Regions from separate parts of the Nonomuraea sp. B1E8 genome, predicted to be linked through region 1. Evidence: riboswitches for the same ligand, from Rfam matches in the RefSeq annotation. Region 1 holds a riboswitch; the other holds the start of a gene.

The links. A riboswitch is a leader RNA that binds a small molecule or an ion and turns the genes downstream of it on or off. The one in region 1 is predicted to bind glycine.
Region 2: linked by a shared signal. The riboswitch ahead of gcvP (aminomethyl-transferring glycine dehydrogenase) and the one ahead of gcvT (glycine cleavage system aminomethyltransferase GcvT) in region 1 are both predicted to bind glycine.

What each region holds. Positions count from the first base shown of each region.
Region 1 is NZ_JBDPLS010000010.1:214,606-219,667, forward strand. It holds gene ABGA98_RS30470 (L-serine ammonia-lyase) at 1-1,026, opposite strand, end outside; gene gcvH (glycine cleavage system protein GcvH) at 1,099-1,488, opposite strand; gene gcvT (glycine cleavage system aminomethyltransferase GcvT) at 1,485-2,570, opposite strand; glycine riboswitch at 2,605-2,704, opposite strand; glycine riboswitch at 2,724-2,821, opposite strand; gene ABGA98_RS30485 (gamma-glutamyl-gamma-aminobutyrate hydrolase family protein) at 2,875-3,567, opposite strand; gene ABGA98_RS30490 (3-oxoacyl-ACP reductase) at 3,577-4,341, opposite strand; gene ABGA98_RS30495 (aldehyde dehydrogenase family protein) at 4,350-5,062, opposite strand, start outside.
Region 2 is NZ_JBDPLS010000004.1:604,108-609,169, reverse strand. It holds gene ABGA98_RS17695 (tetratricopeptide repeat protein) at 1-138, opposite strand, end outside; gene gcvP (aminomethyl-transferring glycine dehydrogenase) at 232-3,063, opposite strand; glycine riboswitch at 3,241-3,339, opposite strand; gene ABGA98_RS17685 (MerR family transcriptional regulator) at 3,398-4,018, opposite strand; gene ABGA98_RS17680 (bifunctional nuclease family protein) at 4,166-4,636, opposite strand; gene ABGA98_RS17675 (MerR family transcriptional regulator) at 4,769-5,062, opposite strand, start outside.

The sequences.
Region 1 (5,062 bases):
GCCCACCTCGGCGCCCGAGATCGAGGCGTTCTCCTTGAACAGCACGCCGATCGCGCCGGCCGTGAGCAGGAAGCGGACCACGCCGTCCTCGTCCGCGTGGGGCACGAAGCGGGTGTAGTACGTCAGGACCGCCGGAATGATGCCGGCGGCCCCGTTGGTGGGGGCGGTGACGATGCGGCCGCCGGCGGCGTTCTCCTCGTTGACCGCCAGCGCGAACAACGTCACCCAGTCCATGGCCTGCAGCGGGTCCTTCTCGGCCGGCTCGGACTGCAGGCGGCGGTGCAGCTGGTTGGCGCGGCGCCTGACCTTGAGCCCGCCGGGCAGGACGCCCTCCTTCGAGATGCCCCGGCGCACGCACTCCGACATCACCTGCCAGAGGTGCAGCAGCTCCGCGCGGACCTCCTCCTCGGTGCGCCCGAACGCCTTCTCGTTCTCCAGCATGAGCGCGGACATCGACAGACCGGTGTTCGTGCAGTGCTTGAGCAGCTCTTCCCCGGTGGTGAAGGGGTAGGGCAGGACGGTGTCGTCCGGCTTGATGCGGTCGGCGCCGGTGGCCTTCTCGTCCACGACGAAGCCGCCGCCGACCGAGAAGTAGACCTTCTCCCTGAGCCGCTCACCCGCCGCGTCGTAGGCGGTGAAGCGCATGCCGTTCGGGTGCTCGGGCAGCGAGATCTTGCGCTCGAAGACGAGGTCCTGGCCGACGACGAAGGGGATCTCGTGCGTGCCGTACAGCCGGACGCCGCCCGACTCGCGCATCTCGGCCAGGCGCCCTTCGATGGTGTCCACGTCGACCAGTTCGGGCTTCTCGCCGGACAGGCCCAGCAGGACCGCCTTGTCGCTGCCGTGGCCCTTTCCGGTCAGGCCGAGCGAGCCGTACAGGATGGCCTCCACCCGGGCCACGCGCGGCAGCAGGCCGTCCTCGTGCAGGCCGCGGGCGAACTTGTGGGCCGCGGCCATCGGGCCTCCCGTGTGGGAGCTCGACGGCCCGATGCCGATCTTGAAGAGATCGAAGACGCTGATCGCCATTGATGACGCGCCCTTCATGAGTGCCGGGGCCCGGACGCGGGCCCCGGCGTCAGCCGATGAGACCCGGCAGGGTCAGGACTCGCCCGAGGTGAGCGCGGCGTACTCCTCGGCGGAGAGCAGGTCCTCCGGGTCGCCCTCCATGCGCACCCGGAACATCCAGCCCTCGCCGTACGGGTCGCTGTTGGCCAGGCTCGGGTCGTCCACGATGGCCTGGTTGACCTCGACGATCTCGCCGCCGACGGGCGTGTAGATCTCGCTGACCGACTTGGTCGACTCGACCTCGCCGACGGAGTCGCCCGGCTCGGTGATCGAACCGATCTCGGGGAGCTGCACGAAGACGACGTCACCAAGGGCGTCGGCGGCGTAGGCCGTGATGCCGACGGTCACGGTGAGGCCGTCCTCGACCCCGGAAACCCACTCGTGTTCCTTGGTGTAGCTCAGGTCGTCAGGGATGTTGCTCACTTGTTCCTCCTGTAAAAGGGCAGCTCGACCAGGTCCATGGGTTCATGGCTGCCCCGGATGTCCACAGCCAGGCCTGAGTCGGCGCCGGTGTCCACGTAGGCCAGCGCGATGGGCTTGCCCAGGGTCTGGGAGGGCGCACCGCTGGTGACCTCGCCGACGACGGCGCCGTCCTTGGTGACCGGGTAGCCGTGGCGCGGCACCCGGCGGCCCCGGGCGACCAGACCGACGAGACGGCGCCGCGGCGGATCGTCCTTGACCGCCTCGAGCGCCGACCTGCCGACGAAGTCGCCCGGCTTGTCGAATTTCACCACCCTGCCCAGCCCCGCGTCGAACGGGGTCAGCTCGGCGCTCAGCTCGTTGCCGTACAGGGGCATGCCGGCTTCGAGTCTGAGCGTGTCGCGGCTGGACAGTCCGGCGGGCTTGAGCCCGTACGGCTCGCCCGCGGCCACGAGCGCGTGCCAGAGCGGCACCGCGTCCTGGACGGCCACGAACAGCTCGAACCCGTCCTCGCCGGTGTAGCCGGTGCGCGCGATGAGCGCCTGCCGCCCGTCGACCAGCCCTGGCAGGCCCGCGTAGTACTTGAGCCCGGCCAGGTCGGCGTCGGTGAGCGTGGCGAGGATCTCCTGGGAGCGGGGTCCCTGGACGGCGATCAGCGCGTACTGCTGCGAACGGTCGTCGACCACGGCGTCGTACGCCTTGGAGCGGCTCTCCAGCTCGCCGGCGACCTTCTCGTAGTTCGAGGCGTTCGCGACGACCATGAACTCCTCGTCCCCGAGCCGGTAGACGATGAGGTCGTCCAGCACCCCGCCCCGCTCGTTGACGATCATGGTGTATCTCGCTCGTCCGGGCGCCACGGCCGACATGTTGCCGACCAGCGCGTAGTCCAGCGCGGCGGCGGTCTGCGGCCCGGTCACGAAGATCTCGCCCATGTGCGAGAGGTCGAACAGCCCGGCGGCCTCGCGGACGGCCCTGTGCTCCGCGGACTCGCTCCCGTACCGGAGTGGCATGAGCCAGCCCGCGAAGTCGGTCAGCGTCGCGCCGAGGCTTTCGTGCACGTCTCGTAGCGGAGTAGGTCGGGACATTTATCGCACCTCAGGACAGGATTGGATGCCAGCATCCTCCCCCTCTGTCATCGATGCCTGAGAGCTTCGCCCGAGTTTTGCCGGACTTTCACCTTCGGCGAGGCCCTGCGGGCCTGCTTTCCAGAGGTCACCTTCCGAGGAGACGTGCTCCTGGTCAGCCGTGCGGTCCTTTGCCTTGAGAGGTTCGCGGGGAGGGCTTGCTCCTTCAGGGACCCTGACCGGCTGTCAGGGTGCTCTCCCGCACGGTTTGCTGGTGTGTCCCGCCAGCCTAGTAGTGATTTGGGGGTCTTGTCGCGTTCGCTCGTCAGCAGGCGGCCACCAGGGCCTCGAAGAGGGCGTGGTCCTCGGCCGCCTCCGGATGCCACTGCGCCGCAACGGTGAACGGTCCCGAGTCCAGCTCCACCCCTTCGACGGTGCCGTCGGCGGCGGTCGCGGTCACGGTGAGGCCGGGGGCGAGCCGGTCGACGGCCTGGTGGTGATAGTGCGGCACCGTCACGGGCGCCGTGCCCAGCGCCTTGGCCAGCCGGGTGCCGGGGACGGGGGTGATGGGCAGGTGACCGAAACGTCCGGGCGCGGGGGAGTGGCCCGTGTGGCCGACCACGTCGGGCAGGTGCTGGTGGAGGGTGCCGCCGAGGGCCACGTTGAGCACCTGGAGGCCCCGGCAGATGCCGAGGAAGGGTAGTCCGGCGTCGAGGGCTGCGGCCAGCACGGCGAACTCGGCCTGGTCACGAAATTTGCGGATATAGCCGGTACGCTCCTCCGGCGTCTCGCCGTACCTCGCCGGATCGATGTCGCCGCCCCCGGCCAGGACGAGCCCGTCGAGGCGGCTCACCACCTGCGCGGCGTCCCCCGCGGGCGGCAGCACGACCGGCTGGCCGCCGGCCCGGACGACCTGCTCGACGTACATGTACGGCAGGAGCGCGACCGGCATGTCCTGCCAGACCGTGAACGTCGCCGGCTCCACGTAACACGTGACCCCGATGACGGGACGTCGCACGATGACCTCCTAGAGCGGCGTGACGTAGGCGCCGGAGATGCCGCCGTCCACCAGGAACTCGCTGCCCGTGATGAACGACGCGTCGTCGCTGGCCAGGAACGCGACCGCCGCCGCGATCTCCGACGCCTCGGCGAAGCGCCCGACCGGGACGTGCACCAGACGCCGCTGCGCCCGCTCGGGGTCTTTCGCGAACAACTCCCGCAGCAGCGGCGTGTTCACCGGCCCTGGGCACAGCGCGTTCACCCGGATGCCCTCGCGGGCGAACTGCACGCCCAGCTCGCGCGACATCGCCAGCACCCCGCCCTTGGACGCCGTGTAGGAGATCTGCGAGGTCGCCGAGCCCATGACGGCCACGAACGACGCGGTGTTGATGATCGAGCCCTTGCCCTGGCGCCGCATGTACGGGATGGCGTGCTTGCAGCACAGGTAGACGCTGGTCAGGTTCACGTCCTGGACGCGGCGCCACGCGTCGATGCCGGTCTCCAGGATCGAGTCGTCGTCGGGCGGCGAGATGCCGGCGTTGTTGAAGGCGATGTCCACGCTGCCGTAGGTGTCGAACGCCGTACGGAACATCCGGGCGACGTCGTCCTCGTCGGCCACGTCGACGCGCGCGAACAGGCCGCCGACCTCGTTCGCGGCCTTGACGCCCGCCTCCTCGTCGAGGTCGGCGCAGACCACCCTGGCGCCCTCTTCGGCGAACCTGCGCGCGGTGGCCAGCCCGATGCCGCCGCCCGCGCCGGTGATCACAGCCACCCGATCCTGCAGTCTCTTCACGTGCTGCCTCACTCCCAGGAGATGAAGACGTTCTTGGTCTCCGTGAACGCCGCCAGGGCGTCGGGGCCGAGCTCCCGGCCCAGCCCTGACTGCTTGAACCCGCCGAACGGGGTCCAGTAGCGGACCGACGCGTTGGAGTTCACCGACAGGGCGCCCGCCTCGACCGCTCTGGACACGCGGAGCGCGCGCCCGACGTCGCGGGTCCAGATGGAGCCGCTCAGCCCGTAGGGGGTGTCGTTGGCGATGCGTACGGCGTCCGCCTCGTCCTCGAAGGGCGCCACCGACACGACCGGCCCGAAGATCTCTTCGGTGAACGCACGGTCGGTGACGTCCGGGGTGAGCACGGTCGGCGGGAACCAGTAGCCCTTGCCGCCGGGGCACGACCCCTGGAGGTAGGGGGCGCCGTCCTGGACGAAGCCGCGCACGCGGTCGAGGTGCTCGGCGCTGATCAGCGGGCCCATCTCGGTGCTCTCGTCGCGGGGGTCGCCGACGACGACGCCGCGTACGGCCTCGGAGAGGCGCTCCATGAAGGCGTCGTACACGCTTGCCTGGACGAGCAGCCGGGACCTGGCGCAGCAGTCCTGTCCGGCGTTGTCGAAGACCGCGTAGGGGGCCGCTTGTGCCGCTCTGTCGAGATCGGCGTCCGCAAAGATGATATTTGCGGACTTGCCGCCTAGCTCCAGCGTGACCCGCTTGACCTGGGCCGCCGCCTTGGCCGCGA
Region 2 (5,062 bases), on a different contig from region 1:
GGCGGCCTGAGCCCTGTCGGGCTCGTCGGGGTCGGCGGCGAGCTCGCCGAGAATGGCGGCGGCGCCGTCGAGGTCGCCGCGTTCGGCCAGACGCCGGGCGGTGTCGAGAGGCGGGGTCTCCAGCTCTGAGGACGTCAAGAGAGCTCCTTCTGGCGACGGTCGCCCTGAGCCTAACGACTTCCGGCGATCATGTCTGCCCGGTTGCCGCCGAAGGTCTGACCCTCCCGGTGTCTAGTCCTCGTACGCCTCCAGCGGGGGGCACGAGCAGACCAGGTTGCGGTCGCCGTAGGCCTGGTCGATGCGGCGCACCGGCACCCAGTATTTGCCGTCGCGCAGCGACGGCAGCGGGTAGGCGGCCTCGGTCCGCGTGTACGGGTGGTGCCACTCGTCGGCGCTGACCGACTCCGCGGTGTGCGGCGCGTTGCGCAGGGGGTTGTCGGTCTTGTCGTAGTCGCCGGACGCCACCTTGGCGATCTCGCCCCTGATGGCGATCATCGCGTCGGCGAACCGGTCGAGCTCGCCGAGGTCCTCGCTCTCTGTCGGCTCGATCATGAGGGTCCCGGCGACGGGGAACGACATGGTGGGCGCGTGGAAGCCGTAGTCGATGAGGCGCTTGGCCACGTCGTCCACGGTGACGCCGGTCTCCTTGGTGATCTGGCGCAGGTCGATGATGCACTCGTGGGCCACCAGCCCGCCGCGTCCGGTGTAGAGCACCGGGAAGTGGGGTGCCAGCCGCTTGGCGAGGTAGTTGGCCGACAGGATGGCCTGCTCGGTGGCCGCCGTGAGGCCGTCGGAGCCCATCATCCGGATGTACGCCCACGAGATCGGCAGGATCCCGGCCGACCCGTAGGGTGCCGCGGAGACGGGCCCCACCGGCGAGCCGTCACGCAGCGGGTGACCGGGCAGGTAGGGGGCCAGGTGGCCGCGGACCGCGACGGGGCCGACGCCGGGGCCGCCGCCGCCGTGCGGGATGCAGAACGTCTTGTGCAGGTTGAGGTGGGACACGTCGGCCCCGAACTCGCCGGGCCTGGCCAGCCCGACCAGCGCGTTGAGGTTGGCGCCGTCGACGTAGACCTGGCCGCCTGCCTGGTGCACCTTGGCGCAGATCTCGGTGATGGTCTCCTCGTAGACGCCGTGCGTCGACGGGTAGGTCACCATGATCGCGGCGAGCGCGTCGCGGTGCTTGGCGATCTTGGCGTCGAGGTCGGCCAGGTCGACGTTCCCCTCGGAGTCGCAGGCCACGACCACGACCCGCATGCCGGCCATGACGGCGCTGGCGGCGTTGGTGCCGTGGGCCGAGGAGGGGATGAGGCAGACGTCGCGCCCGCTGTCACCGCCCGCGTGGTGGTAGGCGCGGATGGCCAGCAGCCCGGCGAACTCGCCCTGGGAGCCGGCGTTGGGCTGGATGGAGACGGCGTCGTAGCCGGTCACCTCGGCCAGCCAGCGCTCCAGCGTGCCGATCAGCTCAAGGTAGCCCTCGGCCTGGGCGGCGGGCGCGTAAGGATGGACGGCGGCGAACTCCGGCCAGGTGATCGGCTCCATCTCGGTGGTCGCGTTGAGCTTCATCGTGCAGGAGCCCAGCGGGATCATGGAGCGGTCGAGCGCGATGTCCTTGTCCTGCAGCCGGCGCAGGTAGCGCAGCATCGCGGTCTCGGAGCGGTGGTCGTGGAAGACCGGGTGGGTCAGGTAGGCGGACTCGCGCAGCAGCGAGGCGGGCAGCGCGTCGGCGGCGCCCTCGGCGTCGGTGCAGGGGGCCGTGACGTCGAACGCGGCCTGCACCGTGGCCAGCTCGGCGGCCCCGGTCTTCTCGTCGCAGGCGATCGAGACGTGGTCGGCGTCCACCTGCCAGAGGTTTACGCCCCGCTCGGCGGCGGCGGCGACCACGGCGGACGCCCGCCCGGGCACGCGCACGAGCACGGTGTCGAAGAACTCGGCGTGCACGACCTCCACGCCCGCCCGGCGCAGCCCTTCGGCCAGGGCGGCGGCGTGGCGGTGCACCCGGTGGGCGATGCGGCGCAGGCCCTCCGGGCCGTGGTAGACGGCGTACATGCTCGCGATGACGGCGAGCAGGACCTGCGCGGTGCAGATGTTGCTGGTGGCCTTCTCGCGGCGGATGTGCTGCTCGCGGGTCTGCAGGGCCAGGCGGTAGGCGGGGTCGCCGTCGGCGTCGACGGAGACGCCGACCAGGCGGCCGGGCAGTTGCCGCTGCAGGCCCTCGCGTACGGACATGTAGGCGGCGTGCGGCCCGCCGAACCCGAAGGGCACCCCGAACCGCTGCGAGGAGCCCACGGCGATGTCGGCGCCCAGCTCGCCGGGGGCGGCCACGAGCGTCAGCGCCAGCAGGTCCGCGGCGGCCACGACGAGGGCGCCCGCCTCGTGCGCGGCGGCGGACACGGCGCGGAAGTCGCGCAGCCGGCCGGACGCGCCGGGGTACTGCACGAGCACGCCGAAGCACTCGGGCAGCTCGCCGTCGAGGGAGTGTTCCACGAGCGTGATGCCGAGCGGCTCGGCCCTGGTGGCGAGGACGGCCTTGGTCTGGGGCAGCGCGTCGGCGTCGACGACGAACACGGCGCTCTTGGACGTGCCCGCCCTGCGGGCCAGCGTCATGGCCTCGGCCGCGGCGGTCGCCTCGTCGAGGAGCGAGGCGCCCGACACCGGCAGGCCTGTGAGGTCGGAGACGACGGTCTGGAAGTTGAGCAGCGCCTCGAGGCGGCCCTGCGAGATCTCCGGCTGGTAGGGGGTGTAGGCGGTGTACCAGCCCGGGTTCTCCAGCAGGTTGCGGCGGATGACGGCGGGCGTGACGGTGTCGTGGTAGCCCAGCCCGATCATCGAGGTCAGCACCTGGTTGCGATCGGCCAGGGCGCGCAGCTCGGCGATGGCCTCGGCCTCGGCGGCGGGGGCGGGCAGCGTGAGCCGGTCCTTGGCCCTGATGGACTCGGGGACGGCGACCGCCACCAGGTCCGCCACGGACTCGAAGCCCACGGCTTCGAGCATGCGCTGCTGTTCGGGCTCGGAGGGGCCGATGTGCCGGGACGAGAACGGCGGGGCGGACAGATCGGTCATGGAGATGCCTCCCGAGGCTGTGGAGACCGGCGCCAGGGCGCGGGCGTGTGCCGGATCTCCCCCTCTGTCAGCGCGGCCCGGACAAGCACGGGGCCGCGACCTGAGAGCTTCACCCCCGGTGGGGCTTGCACCGTCGGTGAGGCGCGCCTGGCGGGTGCGCCTGCTTTCCAGAGTTGCCTCGCCCGAGCGGTACGGGATGCCTGAGAGATTCCGGGGAGGGTTGCTCCTTCGGCGCCCCGGAGCCCAGGGGCCCGGGGACTCTCCCGCACGGGGTCGTCGGCCTTGCTGCCCTCAGGTTACTACGCCCGATTCGTACGGCTGCCAGGAGCCGTGCTCACCCCGTGCGGCGGGCGCGGCGGCGGCGGGCGAGTTCGTCAGCGGGATGGTCGGCCGGGACGGTGTCCTCGACCGCCGCGCGTTCCCCCGGCAGCTCCGCGAGGGAGCCCTCGACCTCGCGCCAGACCCGGCCGAGCGCGATGCCGAACACGCCCTGGCCGCCCTGGAGCAGGTCGATCACCTCGTCGGCCGAGGTGCACTCGTAGACGCTGACGCCGTCGCTCATGAGCGTGATCTGCGCGAGGTCGGCGACCCCGCGGTCACGCAGATGTTGCACGGCCGTGCGGATCTGCTGCAACGACACCCCGGTGTCGAGGAGCCGCTTGACGACCTTGAGGACCAGGATGTCGCGGAAGCTGTAGAGACGCTGGGAGCCGGAGCCCTGCGCGGCTCTTATCGTGGGCTCGACGAGGCCCGTGCGCGCCCAGTAGTCGAGCTGCCGATAGGTGATGCCGGCCGCCGAGCATGCCGTCGGCCCGCGGTATCCGATGTCGCCCGGCAGCGCCGCGGGCTGTTCGTCGAAGAGCAGACCCTGCTCCCCGGCACGCTGCCGCGCGCTTTCGCGCCGCACCGGATCTTCCTGGCCGGCCGTCTTTCCCTCGCCGCTGCTGACCGCCACGCGGACCTCCGGCTTTCTCTCATCCCGTGGCCTGATCTGGGGGTACGTGAAGCGCGGCCACGGGTTTCACTTGCACCGTAGGACCGCGACCATGCTCAGTCAACGATCCGGCTCGGCGCGTCGTGAAGCGTAAATGCACTGAAATACCTACCCCGCCCGGCCGAAGTCCTCGGGAGTGATCGTGTCAAGAAACTCCCTGAACTTCTCCACCTCGTCTTCCTGGTCGTCCGGGATGATCACCCCGGCCTCCTGGACGACCTCTTCGCTGGCGAAGATGCGCGCCCCGGTGCGCAGGGCCAGCGCGATCGAGTCGGACGGCCGCGCGCTCACCTCCACGCCGTTGGAGAACACCAGGTCGGCGAAGAAGATGCCGTCACGCAGGGCGACGATGTTGACCGCCCGCAGGCCTACGCCCAGCGCGCTCAGCACGTCACGGAAGAGGTCGTGGGTGAGCGGCCGCGGCGGAGGCTCCTCTGCCTGGGCCAGGGCGATGGCCGTGGCTTCCGTCATGCCAATCCATATAGGAAGGAACCGCTCCCCGTGTGCCTCCTTCAGCAAGACGATCGGCTGATTTGTGGGCATTTCAACCCGAACGCCCACAACCTCCATCTGCAACACGGGCTGCTCCGTATTCCTGACCGGTGACCCGGCACAGCTATTTGGTCGTTGCTTCTGCTGACTGGCTTCTGCATTTCAACGTAACACCCGGCAGGCCTGGAATGTGCCCCCGCCTCCCAGCTCACCGCGCTCTCAGCGCCCCAGCACGGACCGGACGCCCGTGCGCACAAGGGATGCGTGCAGGTCGAGAAGGAGTGCGGAAAGCTCCCTGGCCACCTCGTCGGCCTCGCCGATGGCGCCGGGGGCGCGCCGCTTGAGTATCGGTGCGACGGTCTGCTCGACCAGGCCGCACTCGCGCTCGGCCGCCGCCTTGACCGCGCGCAGGTGCCGGGCGCGCAGGCCGAAGCGGGCCAGGGCGCCGACGGAGCGCGCCACCGCGAGCGCCTCCTCGTCGTAGCGGCGGGCCACCGGGGCGAGCAGGCCGTA